DNA from 2 places in the Paenibacillus sp. sgz302191 genome. Region 1 is predicted to be linked to the other one. Evidence: a T-box and tRNA genes for the amino acid it is inferred to sense, from the RefSeq annotation. Region 1 holds a T-box; the other holds one or more tRNA genes.
What was found. The T-box of region 1 lies ahead of AC3G2T_RS04055 (valine--tRNA ligase). A T-box ahead of a tRNA ligase gene usually reads a tRNA of that ligase, here a tRNA-Val.
Positions count from the first base shown of each region.

Region 2: it encodes a tRNA-Val, which carries the amino acid that the T-box ahead of AC3G2T_RS04055 (valine--tRNA ligase) is inferred to sense. The anticodon was not compared.

Region 1 is NZ_JBYLHY010000002.1:373,976-380,716, reverse strand. It holds gene AC3G2T_RS04065 (RluA family pseudouridine synthase) at 1-629, shown strand, start outside; gene AC3G2T_RS04060 (LysM peptidoglycan-binding domain-containing protein) at 750-1,778, shown strand; T-box leader at 2,101-2,357, shown strand; gene AC3G2T_RS04055 (valine--tRNA ligase) at 2,746-5,415, shown strand; gene AC3G2T_RS04050 (bifunctional folylpolyglutamate synthase/dihydrofolate synthase) at 5,477-6,741, shown strand, end outside.
Region 2 is NZ_JBYLHY010000006.1:71,969-78,709, reverse strand. It holds gene AC3G2T_RS10660 (hypothetical protein) at 1-79, opposite strand, end outside; gene AC3G2T_RS10655 (alpha/beta hydrolase family protein) at 280-1,188, shown strand; gene AC3G2T_RS10650 (Na+/H+ antiporter NhaC family protein) at 1,209-2,558, shown strand; tRNA gene AC3G2T_RS10645 (tRNA-Val) at 2,649-2,721, shown strand; gene AC3G2T_RS10640 (hypothetical protein) at 2,879-3,151, opposite strand; gene AC3G2T_RS10635 (hypothetical protein) at 3,312-3,740, opposite strand; gene AC3G2T_RS10630 (hypothetical protein) at 4,247-4,720, opposite strand; gene AC3G2T_RS10625 (right-handed parallel beta-helix repeat-containing protein) at 5,028-6,380, shown strand; gene AC3G2T_RS10620 (hypothetical protein) at 6,420-6,638, shown strand; gene AC3G2T_RS10615 (SRPBCC family protein) at 6,699-6,741, shown strand, end outside.

The sequences.
Region 1 (6,741 bases):
TCGTCGTCAACAAGCCCGCCGGGATGTCCGTTCATCCTTCGGAGCGGGGACAGCAGGGGACGCTGGCTTCGGCCGTAGCCTATTATTATGCGTCTACGGGGCAGGCGTGCGCTGTCCGTCATATACACAGACTTGACCGGGACACGACCGGCGCCGTTCTGTACGCCAAGAACGAATGGGTGCACGTGCTGCTCGACGAGGCTATGCGCGACAAGCGGATCGACCGGAGATATGCGGCGATTGCCGAAGGGCGGTTTCGCGCCAAAGGAGGAGCGATCCGCGAGCCGATCGGCAAGGACCGCCATCATTCCGGCAAAAGACGCGTAACGCCGGGGGGCGATGCGGCCGTCACGCATTTTGAAGTCGCGGAGCAGTTGAAACGGGCGGCACACGTGCAGCTGCGGCTGGAAACGGGACGTACGCATCAAATCAGAGTCCATCTCAGCCATATCGGACATCCTCTTGCGGGGGACGTTTTGTACGGAGGGTCTTCTGCGCTGCTGGGGCGCCAGGCTTTGCATGGAGAGCGGCTGCTTTTTCAGCATCCGGTCACGCTGGAAAGGGTCGAAGTGCAGGCGCCGTGGCCTGAAGATATGCTGCTTTTGCTAGAGAAGCTTCGAGTTTCGTAAAAATATAGTCATGCCATCTCTTTTTCACCCATATACTTTAGAGACAAATCTTAAGGTATTGGTTGAACATTCCAGTCGTTTGCCTTGCGGCGGGAATTGAAGGAAGGGAGGATTTTGCCAGTGGCTGAACAGCAACCGGGTTTAAGATTCGATATCTACGAGCGCGTCCACTTGCAGGAAGAATTGGCGGGTATTCAAGAGCTGAACGATGTTGAGCTGGTGCCGCATATCCAGGTCTTAACGCAGAACGAGCAGGCGATCCTGAAAGGGAATCTGCTGCTCACCGGAAATTATGAAAGCGACGATGGAGCGTCACGACTGCTCGAACATTTGATTCCCGTCGAAATTACGCTGCCCCTCAATCGAATTCATCGGGTGGAAGACATTTTGGTGGAGATTGAAAATTTCGACATCGATCTTCTCTCGGCCAGGAGCTTGAATGTGACGGGAGTTCTGTCTCTGCAAGGCGTAGAGATGGTGTCAGCGCCGCCTGACAGCTGGCGGGGGGAAGAGGAAATCACCTTTGTCCATGAAGCCGAGGAGGAGCGTGTGGAAAAGATAAAGCCGGCGCCTCCCGCACCGGTTCAGAAAGCTCCGACGGAGGTGAAGCACGAGGCGAATGAGCAGGCGGTTCCTGAAGTTCCGGAGTCCAAACCGTTTCCGCCGGCTTACGAGGAACCGCTGCAAAACGAGGCCCCGGCCGCGGAAGCCCCGAAGGTGGAAGCCGAGTCGAAGGAAGTTCCCCAGCAGGAGGCGGCTTCGGTTATTCCGGAGGAGAAAAAGGAGAAAGAGCCTAAGCTCGCTTTCGGCAAAAAGGCGAATGAAGCGATGGAAGTGCAGCCTAGCGGTATAAAATCGCTTATTTCCAAAGCCGGGGCGCTTTTTCACCCGGAAAAACGGAAAGAGGAAGCCGAGGCAAAGGCCGCCGAGGAAGCGAAGGGCGAGGTTATAGAATGGAAGCGCCTGTTCCTGCGGACGGACTCGGGGGTGCAAGAATTCCGCAAATTAAGAATGTGCATCGTGCAAAAGGAAGAAACGCTGGAGTCGATTGCCAAACGCTATCAGTTGAATCCGCGGGAGCTGCAGCTTCTTAACCGGCTTGGCGATCAGGAGCTTGTCGCGGGGCAGGTTCTCTATCTTCCCAAATAACGGGTACATAAGCAAAAGTCTTTGGCTGCGCGAAGAAGCGGCCGAAGGCTTTTTTACCACATAAGAATGTTTAATGTTCTTTACAGCGCTAAAGCGCGTAGAACAGCATTCTTATTGGCGAATAAACCAACCTCTAAACGCGGTCGCTCATCTTCGAAAAGACCTCGATAGAGGTTTATCTCAATCCCAAAAATGGGTCTAAGCATAAAATATGGAAAAACGGTTATAATGAAAATTACAAATCGACACAATCTGCACGGCAGTATATTGACTCTGATGAAAATGTTCGCTATCATATGGTGTAAATCATTTTGAGCAATACTTGGAAACGTTGATGGGGAGTAGTAGCCGGTATGTCCTTCAGAGAGTGGAACTGCAGCGCTGAAAGGTTCCATAGGTCGCAGCCGATCGAAGTCGCCCTGGAGTTGCAAACGTGATAGAACAATGCGCGCAAGTTGCCATCGGTTCCGCAGCGTTTGCCGGCCGCAGCCGTTATCTGTTTGAGAGCCATGCCTTTCCCTGGCGGGACAGGGCGTGGAATAAAGGTGGTACCACGGAAGCAAGCCTTTCGTCCTTTGCGGCGGGAGGCTTTATTTGTGTTTCTTTACCTCCCAAACCCTCCTACAAGGAGGGCCCCAGCGTATGCTTTCGAAGCCAGTTTTGCTCCGCAAAACTCTGAGGTTTCGCCCCCTGGACAACGAGCGATTGCAGCAGGGAGCGGGGATAGGCGTTTTTGGCGATGAGCAGGTAGAGGGAGCGCTTTCGTCTTTCATACGAGTTTCGGTGAAACTCTCGTCTTCGGACACGCTTGGACGTTAGCGTGAGGGAAATGGAAGTTTTCCTTACGGAAAACGGATCGCCCGTTCCCTGACGGGAACGAAGCCAACAGAGGCGGATCGCCCTGAGAACGAGGCCGCAAAAATTAGCGAACAAACTTCAATGCAAATAATGACATGGAGGTAACTATATGAGCGAAACGAATCAAACGGCTCAGCAATTGCAAATGCCTACGACATACGATCCGAAGGAAGCCGAGCGCAAATGGTACGACTACTGGATTAAAAACGAATTTTTCAAAGCGGGAACCCGTTCCGACGCCGAGACATACACGATCGTTATTCCGCCGCCGAATGTGACGGGGATGCTGCATATCGGGCATGCGCTCGATTTTACGCTGCAGGATATCATGATCCGCACGAAGCGGATGCAGGGCTTTGACGCGTTGTGGCTTCCCGGCTGCGACCACGCGGGCATATCTACGCAGACCAAAGTGGAGCAGAAGCTGCGCGAGGAAGGCCAGACCCGTTACGATCTGGGGCGGGAAAAGTTTTTGGAGAAAGTATGGGAGTGGAAGGACCATTACGCGAACACGATTCACGAGCAGTGGGCGAAAATGGGTTTTTCGCTCGACTACTCCCGGGAGCGGTTTACCCTTGACGAAGGGCTGTCGCAGGCGGTTCGCGAGGTGTTCGTCAGTCTTTATGAAAAGGGCTTGATCTATCGCGGCAACTATATTATCAACTGGGATCCGGCCGCGCGGACAGCGCTTTCCGACATTGAAGTCGAGTATAAGGAAGTTCAAGGGAACCTTTATCATTTGGAATACAAAACGACGGACGGCACAGGCTCGATCGTCGTAGCTACGACGCGTCCCGAGACGATGCTCGGAGATACGGCCGTTGCGGTTCATCCGGACGATGAGCGCTATCAGCATCTGATCGGCAAAAAGCTGCTTCTTCCGATCGTCGGTCGCGAGATTCCGGTTATTGCCGACGAGTACGTGGAAAAAGAGTTCGGAAGCGGCGCGGTCAAAATTACGCCTGCGCACGATCCGAACGACTTTGAAGTGGGCAAGCGCCACGATCTGCCGCAAATTCTTGTGATGGACGAAACCGGTACGATGAATGCCAATGCCGGCCCTTATCAGGGCAAAGACCGCTTCGAGTGCCGCAAGCAGATCGTCGCCGATCTGAAGGAGCAGGGCGTACTGGTCAAAATCGAGGAGCATGTGCATCAAGTCGGCCACAGCGAGCGCAGCGGCGCGGTTGTCGAGCCGTATTTGTCCACACAATGGTTCGTAAAAATGCAGCCGCTCGCAGAGGCAGCGATCGAAGCGCAAAAATCCGGCAAGGGCGTCAACTTCGTCCCTGACCGTTTTGAAAAAATTTACCTGCACTGGATCGAAAATGTGCGCGACTGGTGCATTTCCCGCCAGCTGTGGTGGGGCCACCGCATTCCGGCGTGGCATTGCGCCGATTGCGGCCACACGACGGTAACGCGGCAGGACGCCGAAGTGTGCTCGCACTGCCAAAGCGGCAATATCATTCAGGACGAGGATGTCCTGGACACTTGGTTCAGCTCGGGCTTATGGCCGTTCTCTACGCTGGGCTGGCCTGGCGATACGGAAGATTTGAAACGTTATTACCCGACGGACGTTCTCGTTACGGGTTACGATATTATTTATTTCTGGGTGGCGCGGATGATTTTCACCGCTCTCGAATTTACCGGGCAAATTCCGTTTAAAGATGTGCTGATGCACGGTCTCGTCCGCGATTCCGAAGGGCGCAAAATGTCCAAATCGCTCGGTAACGGCGTCGACCCGCTTGAGGTGATCGAGAAATACGGCGCCGATGCGATGCGCTATATGATTTCGACCAGCAGCACGCCGGGGCAGGATCTTCGTTTCCGCTGGGAACGCGTCGAGCAGGCGCGCAATTTTGCCAACAAGATTTGGAACGCTTCGCGCTTTGCGTTGATGAATCTGGAAGGCGTAACCGCGGCCGACATTGATTTGACAGGGTCTTTGGGCACGGCTGACCGCTGGATTTTGCACCGTTTGAACGAAACGGTCCGCGATGTAACCCGGCTCATTGACAGCTATGAATTCGGCGAGACCGGACGCTTGCTTTACAATTTTATATGGGACGATCTTTGCGACTGGTACATCGAGTTCAGCAAGCTGAGCTTGTACGGCGCAGACCCTGCGGCGAAGAAAACGACGCAATCGGTGCTTGCCTATGTGCTCGATCAGACGCAGCGGCTCATTCATCCGTTCATGCCTTTCATCAGCGAAGAAATTTGGCAGCATTTGCCGCATGAAGGAGAAACGATTACGCTGGCGGCATGGCCGACTGTGAACCCGGCGTTCGAAGCGCCGGATGCGATCCGCGAGATGGAGCTGTTGATGGACGCCATCCGAGCAGTCCGCAACATCCGTGCGGAAGTCAATGTGCCGATGAGCAAAAAAATCGAGCTTCTGGTGAAGCCGGCCTCCGATGAAACGCAGGCGATTTTGCGCAGCAACGAAGAGTATTTGCGCCGTTTTTGCAATACGTCGCGGCTGGAGATTGAATCGGATCTGACGGCTCCGGAAAAAGCTATGACGGCTATCGTGACCGGTGCGGAATTGTTCCTGCCGCTTGCCGGGCTGATTGACATCGCCCAGGAGCTGGCGCGTCTGGACAAAGAGCTTCAAACGCTCCACGGCGAAGTGGAACGAATCGAGAAAAAGCTCGCCAATGCCGGCTTCGTTGCCAAAGCTCCGGCCAAAGTCATCGAAGAAGAAAAAGCCAAACTTGCCGATTACGCAGACAAGAGGGACAAAGTGATAGCTCGATTAGCGGAATTAAAAGGGTAATCGTGGAAATTAGAGCTATCGCCTAGTTGCTCCGACATAGTGATTCATATAGTAAATGAGGATGAGATCAATGAATGAAATCAAAGACTCAAGCTCGGCGGCATTCCGGACAGCCAAGGAAGCGATTGATTGGATCGTCGGCAGAATGGAAAAGCTGGGAATAAAACCGGGACTTGCCCGCATGCAGCTGATGATGGAAAAACTCGGCCACCCGGAACGCAGGCTGCAGTTCATTCATGTCGCCGGAACGAACGGCAAGGGCTCGACGTGCGCATACTTATCGTCGGTGCTGCGGACATGCGGTTACGATGTAGGGACGTTCACTTCTCCGTATTTGGAGAAGTACACGAACCGCATTCAAGTGAACGGCACAGATATCGACGACGCGTCACTGCTGCAATTGGTTAATGAAATGAAGCCGATTGTTGACGAAATCGGGGAGACGGAGCTGGGGGCTCCGTCTATGTTTGAAATCTCGACGGCGCTGGCGATTTTGTATTTTGCCAAAGTGGCCTACCCTGACTATGTAGTTTGGGAAACGGGGCTTGGCGGAAGGCTGGACTGCACCAATATCGTTACGCCGCTCGTTTCGATCATTACCAATGTCGGTCATGATCATATGGAAATTTTGGGCGATACGCTTGAGCTGGTAGCGTCGGAGAAAGCCGGAATTATTAAATCCGGCGTTCCCGTCATTACAGCAGTCCGGCAGCCCGAGGCATGGAGTGTCGTTGAACAAGCCGCCAAGGCCAAAAAAGCGACGCTTTACTCGCTGGACCGGCAATTCCGCTACACCGCGGTCACCAGCGAACTGGATCATCAAACTTTCGATTTTGAAGGTCCATTCCGCAGCCTGCGGGAAGTTCCCGTCTCGCTGAACGGCAGCCACCAGCTGACGAACGCCGCTGTCGCGCTGATGACGCTGGAAGTATTAAGGCAGTATTATGCAGTTATCGTAGAGGATGAGGATCTGTACAAAGGCCTTCAGGAAACCCGTTGGCCCGGCAGGCTGGAGATGGTTTCGAGCCATCCGCGCGTTTTGCTGGACGGGGCGCACAATCCGGAGGGAGCCGAGACGCTGGCGGCGGCGCTGCGCGGCGTATATCGCTATAAGAAGCTTCATTTTATGATCGGAATGCTTTCGACGAAGAATCATACAGGCTATCTGAGGCATATACTACCATTGGTGGATACTCTCATCCTTACCGAACCAGATTTTCATAAAAAAGGGGACGCCTCCATACTCGCGGAACTGGCTCAAGAGCTGCTGCGCGAGATGAACCGCAAAGTGGATATCGTTGTGGAACGCGATTGGAAGCGGGCTTT
Region 2 (6,741 bases), on a different contig from region 1:
GCAGGCACGACAACAGCTGAATCATCGCAAAAACGCTTGTTAGCCTGAAAAACCGGCGGCATAATGCCTTTCGGTGCATGGATAGGGGCCTCCTCTTGAGGAAAAGTGACTGCTCATACTCTACAATGAAGTTTTTGCTGGATACGCCGAAAATATGAACTCAAAAGCAAATCCATTTTGCGCCCGGACATATTCTCTCCTGAACAGATTGTGGTAAAATATACGAAAACATGGAGCGTTGAAGGCGTTCTTTGGAACCCTATCGAAAGGAAGATGAGAATGACGGCAAAGCAGCCTTTTCAATTGAATATGGGAGAAAATCGGACGATTCGCGCGGATTTTTATCCTGCAACCGTGCAGCCGGCCAAGGCGACCCTTGTGATCTGCCACGGATACAAAGGCTTCAAGGATTGGGGGATGTTTCCGTTTGCGGCAGCCGAGCTGGCGGAGCAAGTGGACGTTGTATCGATGAATTATTCCCATAACGGAGTCGGAGCCGATCTGCTTGAGTTCACAGAGCTTGAAAAATTCGCAAAAGCCACGTATTCAAAAAATCTTGAAGATCTTGATGCGATGGTCCGTTTGATCGGTTCCGACGTATTTTTGCAGACAATGAACGAAAACAGAGCGGAAACCGTCTTGTTTGACAGGCATGAAATCGAAACATTCTCCGGTGCGCGTGCGGCGCGTCCGATTATTTTGCTCGGGCACAGCCGGGGAGGCGGGGAATGTCTTATCTATGGATTGGATCATTCGAGTTTTGTTGCGGGTGTGATCAGTTGGAACGGCATTACGGACGTCAACTTGTTGACCGAGGAAAATATAGCGGAAATGCGGGCAAATGGCCGTACATATACGATGAATGGCCGAACGAAGCAGCTTATGCCGCTTGATCTGGAAATTTTGGAGGATATGGAGCGGGAAAAGGAACGGTACGATCTGGTTGGCCGAATTGGCGGCGCGGCGATTCCGATCTTTTTGATCCAGGGCACTGAAGACGGGGATAAACGAATCGGCGGCTCCGCCCGGCTTGTGGAGCGAAATCCCGGCGTTCAATGGATAAAGGTGCCGGATGGCGATCATACCTTCGGGGCCGTCCATCCTTTTCAGGGTGAGACTGCGCCGCTTCGGCTGGCTATAGCCGAGACCAAAAAGGCAGTTCGCAGCATACTGGGCCAAAAAGAATAAGGAGTAGGGGGGGCAGGGCGATGCTGACTGCGGGCCGGCTGGTATTTACTGTAAGTGTGACGATCATCGGATTAGCAGCTGCCTATGCGCTTCAAATTCCTCTAGCCCTTGGATTTATGTTGGGGCTTTTTACTTTGATTTTTTATAGCCTGCGGGCAGGCAATACCGTTCGATCTACCGCATCCCAAATGTTGAAAGGGATACAGCATACCAGAGAAGTGATATGGATTCTTGCTTTAGTCGGTTTGATTATCCCTGCCTGGACTGCCAGCGGTACGATTCCGTTTATGATCGACGGGGGGATTTCGCTCATCGATCCGGCTTTTTTCGTCACATTTGCGTTTGTGGTTTCCTTGATTATCTCTATGCTCCTGGGAACGTCTACAGGAACGCTAAGCTCCGTCGGAATCCCGCTCATGGGGTTGGGCGCCGTGCTGCAAATTCCGCTTCCTCTCATCGCCGGCGCGCTCGTATCCGGAGCGTTCGTGGGCGACAGGATGTCGCCGTTTTCCAGCGCCCATCAGCTGACGGCGGCTTCCACAGGCGTGGCTGTGAAAAGGCAATTCAAAGCATTGCTCCCGACCACAGTCGGTGCGATTGGATTGTCGGCCGTCTTTTTCGTGGCGCATGATTTGAACGGAGGCTGGCACAAAAGCGGCGTATCCGCCTTGCAGGAGCAGTTTCGCGGCGGATTTGCCTATAGCTTGTGGCTGCTGCTGCCTGTGCTTATTCTTTTAGGATCCATTTTGTTCCGTATCCGAACGAGGAATGCCTTTATTTGTTCGATCGCGGCTGCAGTTGCCGCCGGTACTATTTTTCAGCATATTCAGTGGAACGAATGGATTCGCGTTTTGTGGGACGGATACCATTCCGGTGCGTTTACTTCCCTGCAAACAAAAGGGCTGTCAGGCATGATCGAGCTGATGATTCTTATTGCGCTTGCCGGTGCGTACAACGGCATCCTCGAAGCGAATCAAGCTCTGCAGCCATACATGCAAAAGCTGCTCGGCACCACGTCCTCACTCTTCGTTGCCACGCTGCGGGCATCTCTTTTCGGACTAGTGCTTAGCCTCATATCCTGCACGCAAACGTTGCCGATCATGATGACCGGACGCAGCCTGCTGCCGATTTGGGAGCTGCGGTTTCCCCGCAGCCAGCTCGCCCGTGTCGTCGCGGATTCAAGCCTCGTTTTCGCCGCCATCATCCCTTGGAACATGCTGGCCATCGTATGCGGTACGATTCTTGGCGTGCCGGCGGAAAGCTATCTCCCGTATGCGCCGTTTTTGTGGACGCTGCCCTTGTGCACATGGACGTGGTCCCTCGCAAAGAGCAATTGGAGGGTGAAGAGGGGGATGGATATTTCAGCCTGACATGCAGCTAAAATGAATGAATAAAAAAAGTTTAGAAAAGTTGTTGACAATTAGATAAATTCTTGATATATTACTACTTGTCACTGAAACGACTTGTTAGCTCAGCTGGGAGAGCACCATCTTGACAGGGTGGGGGTCAGTGGTTCGAGCCCACTACAGGTCATATAGAAAAACCCTTGATTATCAAGGGTTTTTTGCATTTCTGAGACTTTGTCTACTTGTAAATGATTGCAAAAATCGGTTCCTGGTCAAGATTTGGTCAAGAATGCTCTTTTCGGCCAAAAATAAAAGCTCACTCGATATTGGATGAGTGAGCTTCACTACATTTTTCGTTTAAAATCCCGAATATATGAGTCCGTTTCAATGGATTTTACGGAGAGCATTTCAAGAATGCGATCTTGCCTTTCTTGTCCTTGCATCAGTTCTTTGACAATGCTTTTGACTTCTTGCATATCCGACCCCAGCGTATCGGCTTTGCTCTCGAACCGATCAGTTTTGTCCTCAAGCGTCTTCAGCCTGTTGTTATTTTCCCCAACCATTTTGATTAGTGTTCCCAGCATTTCTTCCATGCGGTTTAATTGGTTGTCCTTCATCCGTTTAGCCTCCTGTTAGTAATTTAAATATAACATAACATGGCAAAACTCTGCTTGTAAACTTATTGTTCAGCATCCCATCCATTATCGTACAGCCTTAAAAGCCGAAACCCTTGATTTCTAAGGGCTTTCGGCTTTGTCTGCTTTTAGATATGCCGGATTACACTCCGAAATAAATTTTTGCGGATTCGCTGTCGGCTTGATATTGGGAATAGATCCGGTCAAGCTCCCATTGGTCATAAGCATGATTCCAATCTTCGATAACTACTCTATCCAATTCGGTTTTATAAGCTTGATAGCTGGAATAGTTTAAAAGATCCAAGCGGGGGGTTCCGGTTCCCAAGCCGTTGTAATAAGGGGTCGCAATCGCAATATCGGCTCTGTAATGTCTATATTGCTCGTCAAGCTCCCATTGATCGTGGGCATTGTTTCCATCAATTGCATATTGCTTCTCCAATGCTGCTTTATATGTGTTGAATGTGCTGTAGTTGTGCAAATTAACCAGCGGGTGAGCAGAGGCGGCCGAAGCGACTGTGAACAGCGAAGCGGCGACAGCAACGGATAGTACGAATGATTTTACATTTTTCATAAATAATCCCTCCACAATATATGTTTGGTTTGTAATACAATAAAAGCATATAAAATAAGGGATTATATTACAATATGTTTACCAAAAAATAACATTACTAGCGGTGGATTCAACTGTTCCAAACAACAGCAGCACAAAATAAAACCTCCTGACCCGGAAGTCAGAAGGCATGTTTTGCAGCTCAGCTTATTTGTTTCTTATGTAAGCTCAATTCGTAGTTTCGATGTAGGCGTAGCTAGGAGTCAGCTGTATTTGAAATAAACCGGTCCGGAGGTTCATTTTGCTCGTTGTCATCACCAATAGAAATACCAATTATAAATAATACGGCTATCAGCAAACAAATGATTTGTATCATAAATGTCCCCCCTTTTATTCGAATATTAGCAGATTTTCAAAATGAATTCTGTTTGAAAATAAACAAAATTGCAATTTTTTTCATCTATTGAAAGAAAAAAACGTCCCCGTAACATAACAAAAGGGGCTGCTTGAAAGCGGCCCCGGGCGTATCAGGAAGTTTTGGATTTTTTGGTCGTGGCAGTATGTTTGACGGTGTACAGCTTGCTGTTGAAAATTTGGTTTCTGATGAATTTCCCGATTTTTTGTTTGGTTTTGGCCGTGTCAGCCGCTTTGATTGTGCCCTTCTTGGCTGCCGCGTCAATTTCCTTGTCGGCAATGTCGATGAGCTTTTGTTCGAAAGCTTGTTCCGGAAAGCCTTTCTCTTTAGCAATTTTGGCCAACGTAACGTGTTTGGCTAATTCGGCGTAGATCGTTTTTTCGTCTGTTTTTAAAACGGAAGCGGAGTTGGCAACCAGTTGAGCGGTTGACCATCGAGCATAATTTTGCGCAACGTTTTTGGTGTGAACGGTATGCTTGGCCGTCGTTTGGGCATACGCATTGCCGCTTAATAAGGTGGAGCTGCCGCCTAACAGCAATGCTGCCGCGGCTAAAACAGCGGCTGATTTTTTCCTGATACTGCTCATTTTTCGATCACTCCGGCTCTCAATATGTACTACAAAAGAAATGTAGCATTCAATTATGAATGCTACCTTAAAATGAGATGAATTTTCCAAATTTTCACTTTGGGCTGGCGATTTATTTGGAAGTCTCGCGGTGATGTCCGCCGCCATGGTAGTGTCCGTCATGATAGTGGCCGCCGTGCCATCCATATCCGAATGGGCGTTGCTCCGTCAAACGGATCGACTTGGGGCGGTGCTATTTTCATATCTTGGAACATATGAAGAAGTGAAGCGAAATAACAGGACCGCAGAAGGCGGGGAGGTGATGCCAATGTTCAAGTACGATATTACGAATTATGGGGCGGTAGGAGACGGAAATTCGGATCAAACGGTAAAAATCATGGATGCCATCAGCGCGGCCGCAGCGGCAGGAGGAGGAACCGTTTATGTGCCGAACGGGGTATTTTTAGTGGCAAGCGCGATCACCATTCCGTCCAATATTTCGCTGGTAGGGGAAGGGGAGCTTTCGATTCTTAAAGCTTCTTCGAGTTTTGCGGGCTCTGCGGTGGTGATTACGAATGGGAGCTTGTCAACCGTTTCCAATTTGACTTTTCAGTTAAATACGTCCGGAGAAATCGGCATTTATATTGCCGGGGGGACTTCCGTGCTGACCATTTCGAATGTGTGCTTTTTAGACGGTACGCAGGGTGTCGCCATCAATAACGGTTCGACGACTTTTGTGAACGGCATTTCAATTCTTCAGTGCAAGTTCGGTAATGTCGGATACGGCATTTTACTGAACAATAGTGCCCGGGGCAGAGGACTGCTCGTCCAAGGGTGCTCGTTTTTTAACGGGGGATACGATTATATTGAAATTAATTTGGCTGATTTCTCGAATATTTCCATCGTGGGCAATTATTTTGATTTGTTGTCCAACGTAAGCGCGAGCGCCGGATTTGCAATCGGTGTAGCGGGCGGCGGAAGCATGACGATAACCGGCAACGTGTTTTACGGGATTCATAAAGAGGCTGTCCACATACAGAACTCATCCAACGGCATCACGGTTTCCGGCAACGTCTTCGAGGAATGCGGATACTCGTTTGCCGACGGTACGCCGTACAGTGTCATTAACTGCATCAGCGGTTCCTATAACGTTACGATAACCGGCAATACGTTCAGGAATACCCAAAGGAGATCGACGGCCATTCATTTAGCCGCATCCGGGGGAGCCAACGCATCCAGATGCAGCATTTCCGGCAATACGATTTCGGGATTCGATGTGGGCGTGTCTAACAATGAGCAGCTGCTATGTTCTTATGCCGACAATACGATCAGCGATTGCGGGACAGCTTTTTACGGCAATAAATTATTCAATCAAACTTATTCGGACAATGTAATATCGAACTGCACGAATGCTTTCGTATTTGCAGGGTATCAATTGTATTACGCCTACACGGATACGAAAATTTCGTTCATTGGCAATCAGGTCGGGGCCGATGTGCAGAACGGTTTTGTTACGGACGATACATCGATCTATGTAATGCGCAGAACTTTTATCGGAAATCAAGGCTTATCGATACCGAGCAAGGTTGTCAATGATTCTTCCGCGCTGGACATTAACAGTCTGAGAGCGGATCACAATCTGCTTCTGGCCAAACTGCGGATCCAAAAAATTGTCGAATAGGTGACTTTGTCTTGCGATACGGAAGGAGGCTGAATTGCGATGAAACGAGGACGTTCGAAGAAACTAAATATCGTTTTGTATGCGTGTCTAATGGCGACGATACCCACGATGGTATATCTTGAAATTCATCATTACTTTTGGATGAGCCTTGTACTGGTCTGTGTCATGTTCGCGATTTCGATGGTTATGTTCGGATTGTCCGTTTACGAGCACGAGAAAGCCGGAGAAAAAGCCAAACAGAAGAAATTTTTGAATTAGGAGTCGGGCATGAATGCTTCCCGGAAAATGCTATAATGGATGCTGACTGGGGGAACCGACATGCCTGTAATTCGAATCGAGCTATACATTAACGCTCCGAAAG